DNA from 3 places in the Bacillus sp. FDAARGOS_235 genome. Region 2 is predicted to be linked to each of the others. Evidence: riboswitches for the same ligand, from Rfam matches in the RefSeq annotation. Region 2 holds a riboswitch; each other region holds the start of a gene.
The links. A riboswitch is a leader RNA that binds a small molecule or an ion and turns the genes downstream of it on or off. The one in region 2 is predicted to bind S-adenosylmethionine.

Region 1: linked by a shared signal. The riboswitch ahead of A6J74_RS09700 (YezD family protein) and the one ahead of A6J74_RS15895 (peptide ABC transporter substrate-binding protein) in region 2 are both predicted to bind S-adenosylmethionine.
Region 3: linked by a shared signal. The riboswitch ahead of metI (cystathionine gamma-synthase/O-acetylhomoserine thiolyase) and the one ahead of A6J74_RS15895 (peptide ABC transporter substrate-binding protein) in region 2 are both predicted to bind S-adenosylmethionine.

What each region holds. Positions count from the first base shown of each region.
Region 1 covers NZ_CP020437.2:1,565,837-1,571,798, forward strand. The annotation lists gene A6J74_RS09680 (nitrite/sulfite reductase) at 1-1,316, opposite strand, end outside; gene cysC (adenylyl-sulfate kinase) at 1,409-2,020, opposite strand; gene sat (sulfate adenylyltransferase) at 2,033-3,169, opposite strand; gene A6J74_RS09695 (phosphoadenylyl-sulfate reductase) at 3,208-3,912, opposite strand; gene A6J74_RS09700 (YezD family protein) at 3,999-4,142, opposite strand; SAM riboswitch class I at 4,215-4,323, opposite strand; gene lysA (diaminopimelate decarboxylase) at 4,487-5,803, opposite strand.
Region 2 covers NZ_CP020437.2:2,732,537-2,738,498, forward strand. The annotation lists gene pnuC (nicotinamide riboside transporter PnuC) at 1-384, opposite strand, end outside; gene proC (pyrroline-5-carboxylate reductase) at 582-1,385, shown strand; gene A6J74_RS15890 (aldo/keto reductase) at 1,387-2,220, shown strand; SAM riboswitch class I at 2,375-2,479, shown strand; gene A6J74_RS15895 (peptide ABC transporter substrate-binding protein) at 2,613-4,253, shown strand; gene A6J74_RS15900 (peptide ABC transporter substrate-binding protein) at 4,638-5,962, shown strand, end outside.
Region 3 covers NZ_CP020437.2:4,067,038-4,072,999, reverse strand. The annotation lists gene metH (methionine synthase) at 1-1,327, opposite strand, end outside; gene A6J74_RS23205 (bifunctional homocysteine S-methyltransferase/methylenetetrahydrofolate reductase) at 1,327-3,159, opposite strand; SAM riboswitch class I at 3,230-3,339, opposite strand; SAM riboswitch class I at 3,542-3,651, shown strand; gene metI (cystathionine gamma-synthase/O-acetylhomoserine thiolyase) at 3,747-4,859, shown strand; gene metC (cystathionine beta-lyase) at 4,856-5,962, shown strand, end outside.

The sequences.
Region 1 (5,962 bases), 1.2 Mb from region 2:
GAATTTGGGCATCCTACCATATGAATTCGAACTGGAACATCAAGTGCAATTTCTGTATCTAAGTATTCTGCAATTTTCCGTAATCTTTCTTTCGTTTCTACTAGAGCAAGATTGCAATATTCAATACCAGTACATGAAACCGCATGACCAATAAATGATTTCGGACTTGCAGATATCGCTTCAAACAACGGTTCACTTAATAAACCCGTTACATTTTCTGGTGGAACATTCGGAATGATGAAGTTTTGTGAGTTACACGTACGAATTTGTCCATTTCCATACTGCTTTGCAATTCTTGCAATCTCAAACATTTCTTTTGCATGTAAACGACCTACCGGCACATTAAAACCGACATATTTTAATCCATCTTGTTTTTGATCTTGAACACCATAAAAATAGCCTGCATTCCATCCTTTAAGTGCACTTTCTCCTTTACTTTGCAATGGTCCTGTATACTCTATTAGTTTCTCTTTAAATTTCTCTGCTCCCCAGTCTGCAACAAGAAATTTCAAACGAGCTAAATGACGTTTCTCGCGATATCCAAAATCACGGAATATAGTAGCAATCCCAATTGCTACCGCCTTCACTTCTTCTGGTAAAACGAACACATCTAATTCATCAGCTAAATATGGACGGGCTGATAATCCACCGCCTACTTTTATATGAAAACCAACTTTTTTCTCACCATCTATTTCTTTCGTAGCAGGTGTAAATGCAACACAGTTAATCTCTGCGTTTGCCGAGTTATAAACGTTAGAACTAATAGACATTTTAAATTTACGTGGTAAGTTAGAAAACTCTTCATTATGTTGGAAATAGTCATATACCTCCTTCACAATATGCGTTGTATCAAACAGTTCATTCGCATCAATTCCTGCAAGTGGATTACCTGTAATATTACGTGTTATATCACCACACGCCCCTGCTGAAGATAACCCAACTCTTGCTAATCTTTTAAAAATATCTGGCATTTGCTGAATTTCTAACCAGTGAAACTGAATCGCCTGTCTTGTCGTAATATCTATTACATCACGTCCATAATCCTCAGCGATAGAAGCAAGCACTTCCGCCTGCGCATTTGTAATAATCCCTGAAGGAATATTTACACGCATCATAAAATAGCCAGCTTCTTTCGGTCTTTGCAAATACAATCCTGCCCATTTAAATGCGTCCCACTCTTCTTTCGGAATAGATTCGAATCCATTTTCCGCATAGTAAGGAATATCATTAAAAATTTCCAAACCATCTTTTGCTAATTTATTTTTCTCAGTCTGATTTAATTTTTCATTATTGGCCCATACTTTTTCATAACTCATTTTTAAATCCCCCTATATAAAGTGAAACTTTAATCAACCCTCACCAATCGGGCATTTACAGCCTGCTCCAGCCGAATTTTGAGGTGGGCGTTTTACTTCCCAGCAAACAACGGGACAAAACTACGCTCTTGTAAGTACTTCACGATTTGTTCTGCACATTCTTCAATAGAATACTTGTGCGTTTCTACAATTAATTCCGCTCGATCTGGTTCCTCATACGGTGAATCAATACCTGTAAAATCTTTAATATCACCTTGTCTCGCTTTTTTGTATAACCCTTTTGGATCACGTTTTTCACACTCTTCAATTGGACATTTTACAAACACTTCTATAAACTCATCTGCCGCTAATAGATCCCTAACTTGTTTTCGATCTACTCGAAATGGTGAAATGAACGCTGTAAGAACAACAGTACCTTGATCTACAAATAGCTTCGCCACTTCGCCAATACGCCTTATATTCTCCATACGATCACTTTCAGAAAAACCTAAGTCTTTATTTAAACCATGGCGAATATTATCCCCATCTAACACATAATTTCCAATATTCTTTTCAAATAGTTTACGAGCAACCGCATTCGCTACTGTAGATTTACCCGAAGCTGATAAACCAGTAAACCAAATTACAAAACTATGATGCCCATTCTTCACTCTTCTCTCATTTTTCGAAACAGAAGCTGTGTGCCAAGTAATATTCGTATCCATCTCGTTCTCTCCCTATTCTGTTACTACTTCTTTTTTCAAACCTTTAATTAACACTTCCACTACTTCTTTACGACTAAATGTACTTGGCGGAATCTCACCATTTCTTAACATTTCTCTTACTTTTGTACCTGATAAAATGACACGGTCCTCTTTTCCATGCGGACACGTTTTCGTTGAAGCCATCGCTTCACATCTCGTACAGTAAAAGCTATGTTCAAAAAATAGCGGCGTAATCCCTAACTCTTCCACTGTAAAGTTCGTAAAGATTTCCTGCGCTTCGTATGTTCCGTAATAGTCTCCTACCCCAGCATGATCACGTCCTACAATAAAGTGGGTACACCCAAAATTCTTTCTTACCAATGCATGAAATATCGCTTCCCTTGGTCCTGCGTAGCGCATCGCTGCAGGAAATACACCTAAAAAGACACGATTTTTCGGATAATAGTTTTGAAGCAACACTTCGTAGCTTTCCATCCTTACATCAGCAGGAATATCATCTGACTTTGTTTCCCCAACGAGCGGATTTAAAAAGAGACCATCTACAATTTCAAGAGCAGATTTTTGAATATACTCATGGGCACGATGTACCGGATTTCTCGTTTGAAATCCAACTACTGTTTTCCAGCCACGTTTTTTAAATTCTTCTCTCGTTTCAATTGGGTCTAAATGATAAGAAGGAAATTGCTTATTTTCCAAGCGTTTTATAAGCGTAATAGCTCCTCCAACATAAACATCTGGTCGTTCATATAATTTTTTCACGCCTGGATGAGCCTCATCCGTCGTTTTATATACAAGTAAAGCTTCTTTTTCTTTATCAGGTGCAAAAATATCTTCTATTTGAATGACACCATATATATTTCTATCATTAACAAGTTTTACTTCCTCTCCAGCTTTCAGTCCCTCTGCTACTTCTTCTGTTACTGGCAATGTAATCGGTATACTCCATACGCTTCCATCTGCTAAACGAAGCGTTTCTACGACCGAATCATAGTCTTTTTTCCCTAAAAAACCAGTAAGCGGACTATATCCCCCTGTCGCTAGCAGTTCTAAATCACTTAATGCAATGTTGTCTAATTCAATTTCTTTTTCAATTTGTGATACGTCGTATGTCTCATCTACACGGTTTATTAATTCGTTTCTTGTAGTCATTTTCTATATCCCCTCTTAGCTTTATTTCAAGATACATCTTATTGGTAATGAAGACCGCATTCGGTTTTCATTTTCCCGGTCCACCTACCATCTCTTGAATCACCACCGGCACCTACAGGTAACGTACACTTCTCACACCCGATACTTGGATATCCAATATCATGTAATGGGTTGTATGACAAGTTATGTTTGTATACATATCGCCATACTTCTTTCCACGTCCAATGAATAAGCGGACAAACTTTAATAGATTGAAAACGATGATCTTGATTTATAAACTTTGTATGCTTACGCGTTTCTGATTGTTCCCTTCTTAAGCCCGATATCCACGCTTTTTCCTCTGTAAGTGATTTTTCTAACGGCAAAATCTTCCTAATCTTACAACAGAGATTCGGATTGCTTTCCCATAGTTTCTCACCGTGCAACTTCGCTTGTTCATCGAGTGTAAGTTCCGGCTGTTTTTCTATAATATTTAATGAAGGAAATCGTTCTCTTACTTTTTGAATTAATTCATACGTTTCTTGAAAATGAACATTTGTATCCAAAAATACAACTTTAGCAGATGGATTTACTTGGTTTATAAGATGCAGTAAAACCATGCCTTCCACTCCGAAGCTACACGCGTATACAATTTCATCTTTATATTCTTTATAAGCCCAACTTAATACGGATAGCGCGCCTTTCGTTTCATCTTCCTCTGAAAATGAAACACGATTTTCTTCCCACGTTTCATACGTCAACATGTTTTTTCCCCCTGTAAAAGCAAAAAGACGGTTTTAATCTATTAAAATAGATTAAAACCGCCTCTAGTTTTTCTAGTCAGCGCTTTTCACTTTAAACGTACTTTTTCACTTTTCTCTAATTGAATTACTTTTCCATCTTGCACCACAATTGTAATTGAACCATATTTCATATCAGCAAGCATCGCTTGAATTTTCTCAGATACTTCATCAAAATGTTCCCGTACGCTCACGCGAACAGCCCCCCTTTTTATTCATAAAAAAAATCTTTCCCATTTCGAAAAGACTGTTCGGTAATATATTTTACCTTATCTTTCAAAATGGATTCCATTTTGCTGGATTTAGCACCTTGCTTTCTATAAGCAGGTTGCCGAGCTTCTTCGGGCCAGTTCCCTCCGCTTCTCTTGATAAGCTTTGTATTTGTATTTTATCACAATTCTGATTTTTTTCAATCCTAGTTTTCCGATATATTTTAATTATTTTATTTTATCCCGCTATTTGCGGGCAATCCCCCCCACTGATTATAGTTTCACTTTATAAAAAGGAATTGCCCATTCGAACAACTCCTTTTCCTTATTTAAACAAGCTCTTTAATACGTATGCGATCGTTCCCAATGATATTTTCGTACGTTTCACGTTCCACAACAATTTGCGATGTGCCACCTTTCGCAAAGACGACGGCTGGTCTCCGAATTCGATTATAATTATTCGCCATCGAGTACCCATATGCTCCCGTACAAGAAATTGCTAGTAAATCAGAAGAAGCAACTTTCGGTAGATTAATATCCCAAATTAGCATATCTCCACTCTCACAGCATTTCCCAGCAATTGAAACGAGTTCCTCATTCTCATCATTTCCTCGATTCGCTAACATCGCTTCGTAACGAGCGCTATATAAAGCCGGTCTTAAGTTATCTGTCATTCCACCATCGACGGATACATATTTCCGAATGCCAGGAATTTCTTTCACAGATCCAACTGTATAAATTGTCGTTCCCGCATCACCTACAATACTACGGCCTGGTTCAACCCATATTTCTGGCAATGGATATTCACATACTGTAAATTGTTCTCTCACTGCACTTGTTACAGCTCGCACATATGTCTCAAGAGTTAATGGTGTATCTGACTCTGTATAGCGTATTCCAAATCCTCCGCCTACATTTAATACTTTTACTACATAGTTCGTTTGCTCTCTCACCTCTTCCAAAAATTTACGAAGAACTTCAATCGCTCGAACAAAACCAGCCGTTTCAAATATTTGTGATCCGATATGTGAATGAATCCCTAACACATTATAATTTGATTTTTGTAAAGCAAGCCCAATTGCCTGCATCGCTTGACCATTTGAAACGCCAAATCCAAATTTTGAATCCTCTTGGCCTGTCGTAATATATTCATGTGTGTGCGCCTCTACTCCAGGCGTTACACGAATTAATATGTTTACAAATTTCCCATGTTGCATTGCTAAATCGTGTAAAACTTCTAATTCCAAGAAATTATCTACTACAAAACAACCGATATTCGCCTGAAGAGCCATCACTATCTCTTCTTCTGTTTTATTGTTTCCATGAAAATGAATACGTGATGCTGGAAATCCTGCTTGGAGCGCAGTATATAATTCCCCACCCGAAACAACATCTAATGACATGTTCTCTTCACGAGCTACTCGGCACATCTCCATGCACAAGAACGCCTTGCTTGCATATGCTACTTGATAAGAGAAACCACTTTCTTTAAAAGCACGATGAAACGCACGACATTTCCCTCGAATAGACTCTTCATCGTATACATAAAGTGGTGTTCCGTATTGTTTTGCTAGCTGCGTCGTATCGCACCCTCCAATTTCTAAGTGTCCTTGCCCATTGATTCGGCTTGTGCCGTGTAAATACATTTGAATTCCTCCCTTATTTCCTCTAAAACTCATAACCCCAATCTTCTATTCATTGCAGCACGCTTTTAGATAGACAAAAAACGCGCGGAACAATGTTCACACGCGTTTCTTATTAGGAAAAATATATATTGAAAAAATAAACAAGTTGTTATCTTCTCA
Region 2 (5,962 bases):
TTGATAATAGCCCCAACCAACCCAAGCAACTAAAATAAAAATTATATAAAAGGTCCACCCCTTTAAACCTAAACGGACAGTTGCTTTTACCTCTTCTTCCCCACTACGTGCAATCCAATAATACCAACCATATACATTAAATATAAATTGAAAGACTGCTAATACTGCCATTGCATATAAATCTTGTATAATGAAAATATACAGAAATAATGTAACAGTAATCATACCAAATAAAAAGTTGGATACTTTTTCTCTTGCTAATAACCAAACATTAACAATCCCCATAATCGATGCGAAAATTTCAATATAACTCGATTGAATGTAAAATCCAACCAATACGCAAATAATACTAGAAATGAGTAAAAAAAGTGGACTTCTAACCATATTTATCTCTCCCCAGATGTGTAATAAATTCCATATCACCAGTATAAGGAACTCCTCTTATTTTTATCATGAATTCCCTTATTCAAAAACCCCCTCATTATCTATTCCATATACGGTAAGTCTTTTCTTTTTACAAAATTCTCTTAAAAATGGTATCGTTTTTTATAACATATCTCTACTAGAAGGGAATAAAGGATATGCTTACTAAACATCGAATTTTATTTATTGGTGCCGGTCGTATGGCAGAAGCTATCTTCTCCGGGTTACTTAAAACGAGTAAAGAATATATCGAAGAAATTATCGTTTCCAACCGAAGCAACATAGAAAAACTAGAACAATTACAAGGGCGATATAATGTGTCCATCACTACAGACTGGAAGCAGCATATTACATCCGTTGATACGATTGTTTTAGCAATGCCACCAGCTGCACATGAACAGTTATTACAGGAGTTATCTCCTCTTCTAACTGAGCAATTCGTTGTGACCGTTGCTGCCGGAATTGGACCATCTTATTTAGAAAAACGGCTTCCTCAAGGGACACCTGTTGCCTGGATTATGCCAAATACAGCTGCCGAAATCAGAAAGTCCATCTCCTTATATACGACGGGACATTCCGTAGGTGAAACGCATCAAGAAACGCTACAACTCCTTTTAAAAGGTATTGGTACCTCACAGTTTTGTACTGAAGAGGAAGTTCATCAACTTACCGCCATTACTGGTAGTGCACCTGCTTTTCTCTATCACTTTGCTGAAGGTTTAATTGAAGCGACGAAAAACTATGGAATTGATGAGAAAACGGCAAACCACCTTGTCATTCAAATGATTGCTGGTTCTGCCGCTATGCTCCAACAAAACGAAGATCCAGCTATGCTCCGAGAACAAGTAACAACACCAGGAGGTTCAACTGCTGAAGGCTTAAAAGTTCTATATGAAAATAATTTTTCAGAAGTCATTCAACAAGCAGTTGAAGCAACAAATAAAAAAGCTAGGGGGAAATAATATGAATTTAACAAGTTTAAAAGACTATACAACATTACATAATGGTGTAAAAATGCCTTGGTTCGGTTTAGGTGTGTTTAAAGTAGAGGACGGATCAGAAGTAATTGATTCTGTAAAAGCAGCTATTAAAAACGGATACCGCAGCATCGATACTGCAGCAATCTATCAAAATGAAGAAGGCGTTGGTCAAGCAATTCGCGAATCTGATATTCCTCGTGAAGAGCTATTTATCACTTCAAAAGTATGGAATAGCGATCAAGGTTATGAAACAACAATTCAAGCATTTGAAACTACATTAGAGAAATTAGGCCTAGAATATTTAGATTTATATTTAGTACATTGGCCTGTAAAAGAGAAATATACTGAATCATGGAAAGCGTTAGAAAAGCTTTATAAAGATGGTCGTGTTCGTGCTATCGGTGTGAGTAATTTCCACATTCACCACTTACAAGACGTATTTGAAATTGCTGAAATTAAGCCAATGGTCAACCAAGTGGAATACCACCCTCGTTTAGCACAAGAAGAATTACATGCTTTCTGTAAAGAACATAACATCCAGCTCGAGGCTTGGTCACCATTAATGCAAGGGCAACTACTGGATCATCCAACATTACAAGAAATTGCGACAAAATATAGTAAATCAACTGCACAAGTTATTTTACGCTGGGATTTACAAAATGAAGTTGTAACGATTCCTAAATCAATTAAAGAGCACCGCATTATTGAAAATGCAAACATCTTTGATTTTGAATTAAGCTCGGATGATATGAAAGCAATTCAAGCTTTGAATGAAAATCATCGCGTCGGTCCAGATCCAGATAACTTTAACTTCTAGCAGAAAAACCACTGCCATGTGCAGTGGTTTTTTTCACTTTAAAAAAACTGAAAATTTAAACTATGTTTCATTTGATTGACACTTCATTATCCAAGGTGTAAGATTTTGAATTATCAAAGAAACACAAAAATTAATAAAATTCATTCGTTTACTCATTGTATCAAGAGAGGTGGAGGGACTGGCCCTTTGAAACCTCGGCAGCAGGTTCATTTTGAATACTGTGCCACTTCCTGCAAGCTTTATGCTTGAAAGATAGAATGAGGGACTTCGTTTATATACGGGTACATAACTTGTATGTGAAAATCCCTCTTTCTCAATCAGAAAAGAGGGATTTTTTTATTTTTCATTTCCCTCATCATCATCCAAACTTAATTATTTAGGAGGAAAATCAAATGAAAAAGAAGTTTTTACCCGGTATCGCATCAGTTGTAGGAGTAAGTATTTTATTAACTGGTTGCGGTAGTTATAAAAACGAAGCTAGCGGAGCAAATGCAAAAGACGAGGCATCTAGTAAACAGGTTTTAAACTTATCTTCACCTTCTGAAATACGAACAATGGATACAGCTCGTGCTACAGATACTGATTCCGGTCAAGTAATGAGAAACGTATTTGAAGGTTTGTATAATCTTGGTGAAGGTAACAAACCTGTCCCTGGCGTTGCAAAATCCCATGAAGTAAGTGGCGATAAAACGAAGTACACATTCCACCTGCGAGATTCAAAATGGTCAAACGGTACTCCTGTTACAGCGAAAGATTTCGTCTTCGCCTGGCAAAGAGCTGTTGATCCAGCAACAGCCTCTGAATATGCATTTTTATTCTTTGATATTAAAAACGCAAAACAAATTAACAACAAAGAGCTTCCAGCCGATCAACTTGGTGTAAAAGCAGTTGATGACCATACGTTTGAGGTAGAATTAGAGCGTCCTGTTCCGTACTTTATTAGCTTAACGGCGTTCCCAACATTTCTACCAATTAGCGAGGAATTCTTTAAAACACAAGGTGATAAGTACGCTTTAGAAGATAATACAATTTTGTATAACGGAGCTTTTACACTAAGTGATTGGAAGCATGAACAAAGCTTTAAATTTAAGAAAAACCCTACCTACTGGGATAAAGATACTGTCAAAATCGAAGAAATCAATTTCAACATCGTAAAAGAAAAATCAACAGAAGTAAATTTATTCGAATCTAAACAATTAGACCGTATAAAACTAACATCTGACTTCGTTGATAAATATAAAAAGGATGCTAATTTTAAAGAACGTCCGAACGTAGGGGTACAATTTTTACGTATGAATCAACAAAACAAAGTACTTCAAAACGTTTCTGCACGCCAAGCAATTGATCAAACGATTGATCGAAAGTCCTTTGTCAATACGTTATTAAATGATGGCTCTACACCAACCTTTGGTCTTGTGCCAAAAAACTTTGCAAAAGGTCCTGATGGAAAAGACTTCCGTGCTACAAACGGCGATTTAACAAAAGTTGATACGAAATCTGCACAAGAATTATGGAAAAAGGCAAAAAAAGAACTAGGTTCTGAAAAGATAACATTAGAATTATTAACAAGTGACGGTGACCTTGAGAAGAAGACTGGTGAGTTTCTAAAAGGTCAATTAGAAAAGAATTTAGAGGGCTTAACAGTAAATATAAAACCGCAACCACGTAAACAACAAGTTTCACTCTTATTAAAAGGTGACTACGAAATCGGAATTGATGGTTGGAGCCCTGACTTTGCTGATCCAATTACATTCCTTGAATTGTTTACAACGAATAACCCTTACAACTTAGATCATTACTCTAATAAAGAGTTCGACGAAGCAATTGAAAAGGTGAAAACTACTTTAGCTGGTGATGAAAAAGCCCGCTTTGATGCATTACTAGCATCAGAGAAAATATTATTTAAAGACTCTGTTATTGCTCCTCTTTACCAAAAAGGCGAATCTTATTTAGAGAAATCTTATGTGAAAGGCATTGTACAAGTAGACTTTGCAGGTCAATTAAACTTCAAATGGGCAAAAATTGAAAAATAAAGTGAAACTTTAAACAACGTATTTCCACCAACTCCCATTGTTTTTTTGACAAAATATATTAAAAGTAGATTCCTTAATATGAGTGAATCTACTTTTTTAATATATTATTCCAAGAAATTAACGCTTTGTTTTTATTATTGACATATAGTTCTTTCTGGTGTTAATATTCTAAATAATCAAAGAAACGAAATATTTAACCATCAAAATATAATGTCTACTATGTTGAAACATATAACGATACATTATAGTTCAACATGTATATACATATAGAACACATGATTACCTATAAACAAATATTTATACTAGGTTTTATCTCTTTCTATAGCTACTTCAAGACATGGACATTATGACGTTATGAACAACACATTTAGGGAGGAACGAACAATGAAGAAAAAAGTTGTACCTGTTGTTGCATCTGTTTTAGGGGCAAGTCTACTACTAACTGCTTGTGGGGGAAATAAAAATAATGCAAGCGGAGCAAAAGCAAACGATAAAGCACCTGATAAACAAGCAATTAACTTATCATTTGCTTCAGAAATTCCAACAATGGATGTTGCAAAAGCAACGGATGGGGAATCCATGAACGTAATGCGAAATGTTTTTGAAGGTTTATATGCAATGGGCGAAGATAATAAACCAATTCCTGGTGTCGCTGAGTCGGTTGACGTTAGTCCTGATAAAACAAAATATACATTCCATCTTCGTGATTCGAAATGGTCAAACGGTACTCCTGTTACAGCAAAAGACTTCGCCTTCGCTTGGCAACGTGCTGTAAATCCTGAAACAGCTGCCGAATACGCATTCTTATTCTTCGATATAAAGAATGCAAAACAAATAAATCAAAAACAATTACCACTTGATCAATTAGGTGTCAAAGCCCTTGATGACAAAACTTTAGAAGTACAACTAGACCGTCCTGTTCCCTACTTCTTAAGCTTAACGACATTTGCAACATTCTTACCAATTAATGAAGATTACTTAAAATCGCAAGGTGATAAATACGGTTTAGAAACAAATCATTTAATCTACAACGGTGCTTTCACATTAGATAACTGGAAGCACGAACAAGGCTTCCAATTAAAGAAGAATCCTAACTATTGGGATGCTAAAACAGTAAAATTAGAAGAAATCAACTTCAATGTCGTTAAAGATAAGTCTACAGAAGTTAACTTATATGATTCAGGACAAATTGACCGTGTTGCTTTAACTGCGGAGTTTGTTGATAAATATAAGGGCGATCCAAACTTCAAAGAACGTGCTGAAGTCGGCATTCAATTTTTACGACTCAATCAAAAAAATGAAGTATTAAAAAATCAACATGCACGCCTTGCTATTAACGGCGCAATGAATAAAAAAGCATACGTAGAAACAATTTTAAATAACGGTGCTGTTCCAGCTGAAGGAATGGTTCCTGCGAAATTTGCAAAGAGCCCAGAGGGCACTGACTTCCGCAAAGAAAACGGAAACCTAGTCAAAGATGATGTGAAATCAGCGAAAGAAAACTGGAAAAAAGCGAAGCAAGAACTTAGTACTGACAAAGTAACACTTGAACTATTAACAAGTGATAATGCTTTAGCTAAAAAGACTGGCGAATATTTAAAAGGTGAACTGGAAAAGAATCTAGATGGATTAACAGTGAATTTAAAGCCACAACCACGTAAACAACAGTTGAAATTACTATTAAGTGGTGATTATGAAATCGGAATTGA
Region 3 (5,962 bases), 1.3 Mb from region 2:
GTGGCGTTACCTTTTCAAAACGCTCTTCTCCATCTTCTAAGTTAATAGAGTTAATAACAGCTTTCCCTTGAATATAAGTAAGTGCTCTCGCCATTACATTTTCATCTGTTGAATCAATCATAATCGGTACTTTTAACACTTTCGTAACTTCTGATAAGAATTTTTCCATATCTTCTATTTCATCACGGTCAGGGTCTGCCATACAAATATCAATAATATGAGCATTTTTCTTCACTTGTGCTCTTGCCACTTCAGCAGCCTCTTCAAATTTACCTTCTGCCACTAATCGTTTAAATTTACGTGACCCTATAACATTCGTTCTTTCACCTACAAATAACGGTCTCATAGACTCATCATATTGCAGCGCCTCTAATCCACTAATTCCATGTCCGGCTCGTTCATTTTGCGCACGCGGTGTAAGAGATGCTAGCGCTTCTTTCATTGCTCTTATATGTTCTGGTGTTGTGCCGCAACAACCACCAATAATATTAATCCATCCTTCTTCAGCAAATCGCTTCACTTTTTCAGCGAGAGAAGATGGAGATTCATGATAATGTCCATCTTCATCAGGAAGACCTGCATTTGGATAACAAGAAATGTAACACTCCGATAAATCAGATAAAGAACGAATATGGTCTCTCATAAACTCCGGACCAGTCGCGCAGTTTAATCCAACAGATAATGGCTTCATATGTTCTACGGATAAGTAAAAAGCCTCAATTGTTTGCCCAGCCAGAGTCGTCCCCATCGGCTCAATCGTCCCAGAGATCATAATAGGAACAATTTTATTTAGTTCTTCAAAAGCAGCTTGAATTCCAATATAAGCAGCTTTCACATTACGCATATCTTGACTCGTTTCAACGAGTAACACATCAACTTCGCCATTTAATAATCCCCTCGCCTGCCTAGTATAAGCTTCTATTAGTTCTTCAAATGTAACTCCTCCTGTAACACTAATTGCTTTCGTTGTCGGTCCCATCGCACCTGCAACATATACTTCATTCCCACTTTCTTTAACAGCTTGTTTCGCTAATCGTGCTGCCTTTTCATTTAGTTCTTCATCTAAATGAGACAGCTCATAATCACTTAATACGATATTTGTCGCCCCAAATGTATTTGTTTCAATAATGTCAGCTCCAGCTTCAATATAAGCTTTATGAATCTTTAAAATAACATCCGGCCTTGTTTCTACTAAATATTCATTACAGCCCTCGTACTCTTCTCCTCCGAAATCTTCCGCAGTTAAGTCCTCTTGTTGTATCATTGTCCCCATTGCACCGTCTAATATTAAAATGTTATTTTGTAATTTTTCTTCTATACACTTCATCAATTAATACCTTCTTTCACTTCTTGCTTTTCTCTCACATATTTAACAAGATGTTCTGTAATTTCATATTTTAGAAATGGTGTAATTAAATAGATACCGTTAAAATATTTCATCGCTGCATCGATCAACTCTTGTGAAATACGAATCCCTTCCTCGATAGCTGCCTCTTTCGTTTCGTGTCCATCCATTCTCTCTCTTATTTCTTCAGGAAGAGTAATACCCGGCACCTCAAAATGGAGAAAGTCTGCATTCCGCTTACTTACTAATGGCATAATTCCAATAAAAATAGGTTGTTCCAAATGTTTTGTTGCTTCATATACTTCTTCTATTAAAGCAACATCATATATCGGCTGTGTTAAGAAATATTCAGCCCCAGCATCTATTTTTCGTTCCATTCGCTTTACCGCTGCTTTTAAATGCCTTACGTGAGGATTAAAAGCACCTCCGACTGAAAACCTTGTTGCCGGTCCAATGGATTTCCCTAAAATGGAACGTCCATCGTTCATTTCTTTAATCATTTTAATTAACTCTATAGAGGACAGATCATATACAGAAGTTGCTCCCGGAAAATCACCAACGCGCGCTGGATCACCAGTTAAAGCTAATACTTCCTCCATACCTAACGCTGATAAACCTAGTAAATGAGATTGTAGTCCAATGACGTTATGGTCTCTACACGTTAAATGTGTCAATACTGGAATATCGTGCTTCGTTAATAATGCGCCCATTGCCATATTCGAAACACGAGGCGATGCTAATGAGTTATCTGCTAGAGTAATAGCGTCTGCTCCCGCTCTTTTTAACGCTCTTGCTCCTTCAAAAAACCGCTGTGTATCTAACGTTTTCGGCGGATCTAATTCCACTACAACTGTCGTTTGTTTTTTTGCCTTTTCCGCAAGAGTAACCTGTACCTTCGAACGCTTCTCGTGTGTATGAACTACTTTCGGTCTTTGAATCGTGTCTTTTTCTATTACAGGTGTAACATTCGCAACAGCGCGCTTCATACTTTGAATATGTTCTGGAGTCGTACCACAACAACCACCCAATAACCGAATACCTTGCTCAATAAATTTCGGTGTCATCGCTTCGAAATAAGCTGGGCTTCCCTCATATACGTAACGTCCCTCCACATAATTTGGGAGACCTGCATTTGGGTATGCTGATAAATAGCCATTCTGCGGAATCGATATCATTTTGAAAGCTTCCGTCATATGAAGTGGCCCTAGTTGACAGTTCAATCCAACAACATTTGCACCGTAATCTATAAGCTGTTTTAATATTTCATTGACATCATTTCCATTTTGAGTCGTACCTGCTTCATGTAACGCTACTTGAGCAACAATCGGAATATTCGTTTGCTTACGCAATACTTTAACGGCATGAAGTAATTCAAATTCATCGTAAAAAGTTTCTAATAGTAATCCATCAACCTGTTCTTCTAGTAAAGCACCTGCCTGTTCAAGTAGCATAAATTCTCGCTCCATATCAGTCGTTGTGACAGCTCCGATATGTTTCATACCACCGATTGTTCCTAAAATTGCATTTCTGTTTGTAACAGATGCTTTCGCAAGCTTCACTGCCGCTTTATTAATTTGAACAACTTGATTTTCTAAGCCATACATACGTAATTTCGCCTCATTTGCTCCATACGTATTTGTTTGAATCACATCTGCACCAGCAGCTACATATTGTTTATGAATCGATATAATTAGGTCTGGATCAGATACATTCAATTCTTCAAAACTACTTTGCAAACCATGTGAATGTAATAACGTTCCAACCGCACCATCACCTATTACAATTCCTTTTGATAATAAATCTAGTAATTTCACGAATCTCCCTCATTTCTATCAATATAAAAACCCCCTCTTCACTTTGAAGAGGGGGACATAATTGTTCCGCCTCTTATTATGCAAAACATTCGTTTTGCAGGTATTAGCACCGTTTCAAACATTTCGTTTGAAGGTTGCCGGGTTTCACAGGGCCTTTCCCTCCACCGCTCTCAATAAGAGTTGTCTTTATTATTTTATTTATGTAGCTAAAAGGAAATGCGTTCCCCTTTTAACAATGTTTGTTAATTTTTTATAAATTTAGCATGCACAAATATAAAAGTCAATGACACTTGCGGAAAAATAAAAATTATTTAAAATAAAGTTGCAATTCAATTAACTTTTGTTGTAAAGTTAAAAACATAATAAAAATTTCATACGAACATTCTTATCTAGAGAGGTAGAGGGACTGGCCCTATGACGCCTCAGCAACCATTAACATTTGTTAATAAGGTGCTAATTCCAGCAAATTGTGAAAGATTTGACAGATGAGAAGAAGACTCTATTCAATCCGAAAGCCTTCTTCTTAGAAGGCTTTTTTTTATTTTATATTCAACTACTGGTTCAATTTAAAAAGGAGGAATTTTTACATGTCAACTATCGAAACAAAACTAGCACAAATCGGAAATCGTAGCGAAACTACAACAGGAACTGTTAATCCACCCGTTTATTTCTCAACCGCTTATCGTCACGAAGGACTTGGTAAATCTACCGGCTTTGACTATTCACGAACTGGAAATCCAACTCGTGGTCTTTTAGAACAGGCAATCGCAGATTTAGAATATGGCCAACAAGGTTATGCCTGTAGTTCAGGTATGGCAGCTGTTCTCCTCGTCCTTTCATTATTCCGTTCTGGAGATGAACTTATTGTATCCGAAGATTTATACGGGGGAACGTATCGCTTATTTTCCGAACACGAAAAAAAGTGGAATGTTCGATGTAGATACGTAAATACACAATCTATTAAACAGATTGAGCAAGCTATCACAACTGAAACGAAGGCTATTTTCATAGAAACTCCGACTAATCCATTAATGCAAGTTACTGATATTGCCGCTGTCGCAACTGTAGCGAAAAGACACAGACTACTTCTTATCGTAGACAATACATTCTACACGCCTTATATACAGCAGCCATTAACAGAAGGTGCTGACATCGTACTTCATAGTGCAACGAAATATTTAGGTGGGCATAATGATGTATTAAGCGGACTTGTCGTTGCAAAAGGAAAGGAACTTTGTGAGGAAATCGCTCATTATCATAATGCCTCCGGTGCTGTCTTAAGCCCATTTGACTCATGGCTATTAATTCGTGGTATGAAAACTTTAGCGCTTCGCATGAAACAACATGAAGAAAATGCGAAAGCAGTTGTTACTTATTTAAATGATGAGGATGGTGTGACAGATGTCTTTTATCCAGGGAGAGGCGGTATGATTTCATTCCGACTTAAAGATGAAGCTTGGATTAATCCATTCTTACAATCTTTATCCTTAATCACATTTGCCGAAAGCCTTGGTGGTGTAGAAAGTTTAATGACTTATCCAGCAACGCAAACACATGCTGATATTCCAGAAGAAATCAGAACGGCGAACGGTGTATGTAATCGTCTTCTTCGATTCTCCGTCGGCATTGAAAACAGTAATGATTTAATTCAAGACTTAAATCAAGCCATTAAACTTGTAAAAGAAGGTGTGAGAATATGAGTTATTCTATAGATACACTCTTACTACACAACCAATATAAACACGATGCACAAACAGGAGCTGTTAACGTTCCCATTTATAACACATCAACATTTCACCAGTTTGATGTAGATACTTTTGGCAAATACGACTATAGCCGATCTGGAAATCCAACTCGTGAAGCTTTGGAAGATATCATTGCTTTATTAGAAGGCGGAACAAAAGGATTCGCCTTTGCCTCAGGCATTGCAGCGATTTCTACTGCTTTTCTCCTTCTTTCACAAGGCGATCACGTTCTCATTTCAGAAGACGTATACGGAGGCACTTATCGAATTATAACTGAAGTACTCTCCCGTTACGGTGTTTCACATACATTTGTTGATATGACCAATTTAGAAGAAATAAAGCAAAATATTAAATCGAATACGAAACTCTTTTATGTAGAAACACCATCTAACCCACTTTTAAAAGTAACAGATATTCGCGAGGTTTCTAAACTCGCAAAATCTATTGGTGCTCTTACATTTGTTGATAATACTTTTTTGACACCATTATTCCAGAAGCCACTTGATCTTGGCGCCGATGTCGTTCTTCATAGTGCTACAAAATTTATTGCTGGTCACAGTGATGTTACTGCCGGATTAACGGTCGTAAAAGATGCCGAACTCGCTCAAAAGCTTGGATTTTTACAAAATGCATTTGGCGCTATTTTAGGACCTCAAGATTGTTCTCTCGTACTTCGCGGTCTAAAAACATTACATGTACGTCTTGAGCACTCAGCTGCAAATGCCAATAAAATTGCACACTATTTACAAGAGCATGCTAAAGTACAAAATGTCTATTATCCGGGATTACAAACACATCTTGGATTTAATATTCAACAATCTCAAGCAACGTCAGCTGGAGCGGTCTTATCGTTTACTTTGCAGTCAGAAGATGCACTCCGCCAATTTTTATCAAAAGTAAAATTACCTGTTTTTGCAGTGAGTTTAGGAGCTGTCGAATCGATTCTTTCCTACCCAGCTAAAATGTCCCACGCCGCACTGTCGCAAAAAGCTCGTGATGAAAGAGGTATCTCTAATTCATTACTTCGCTTATCAGTCGGTCTTGAAAATGTTAACGAT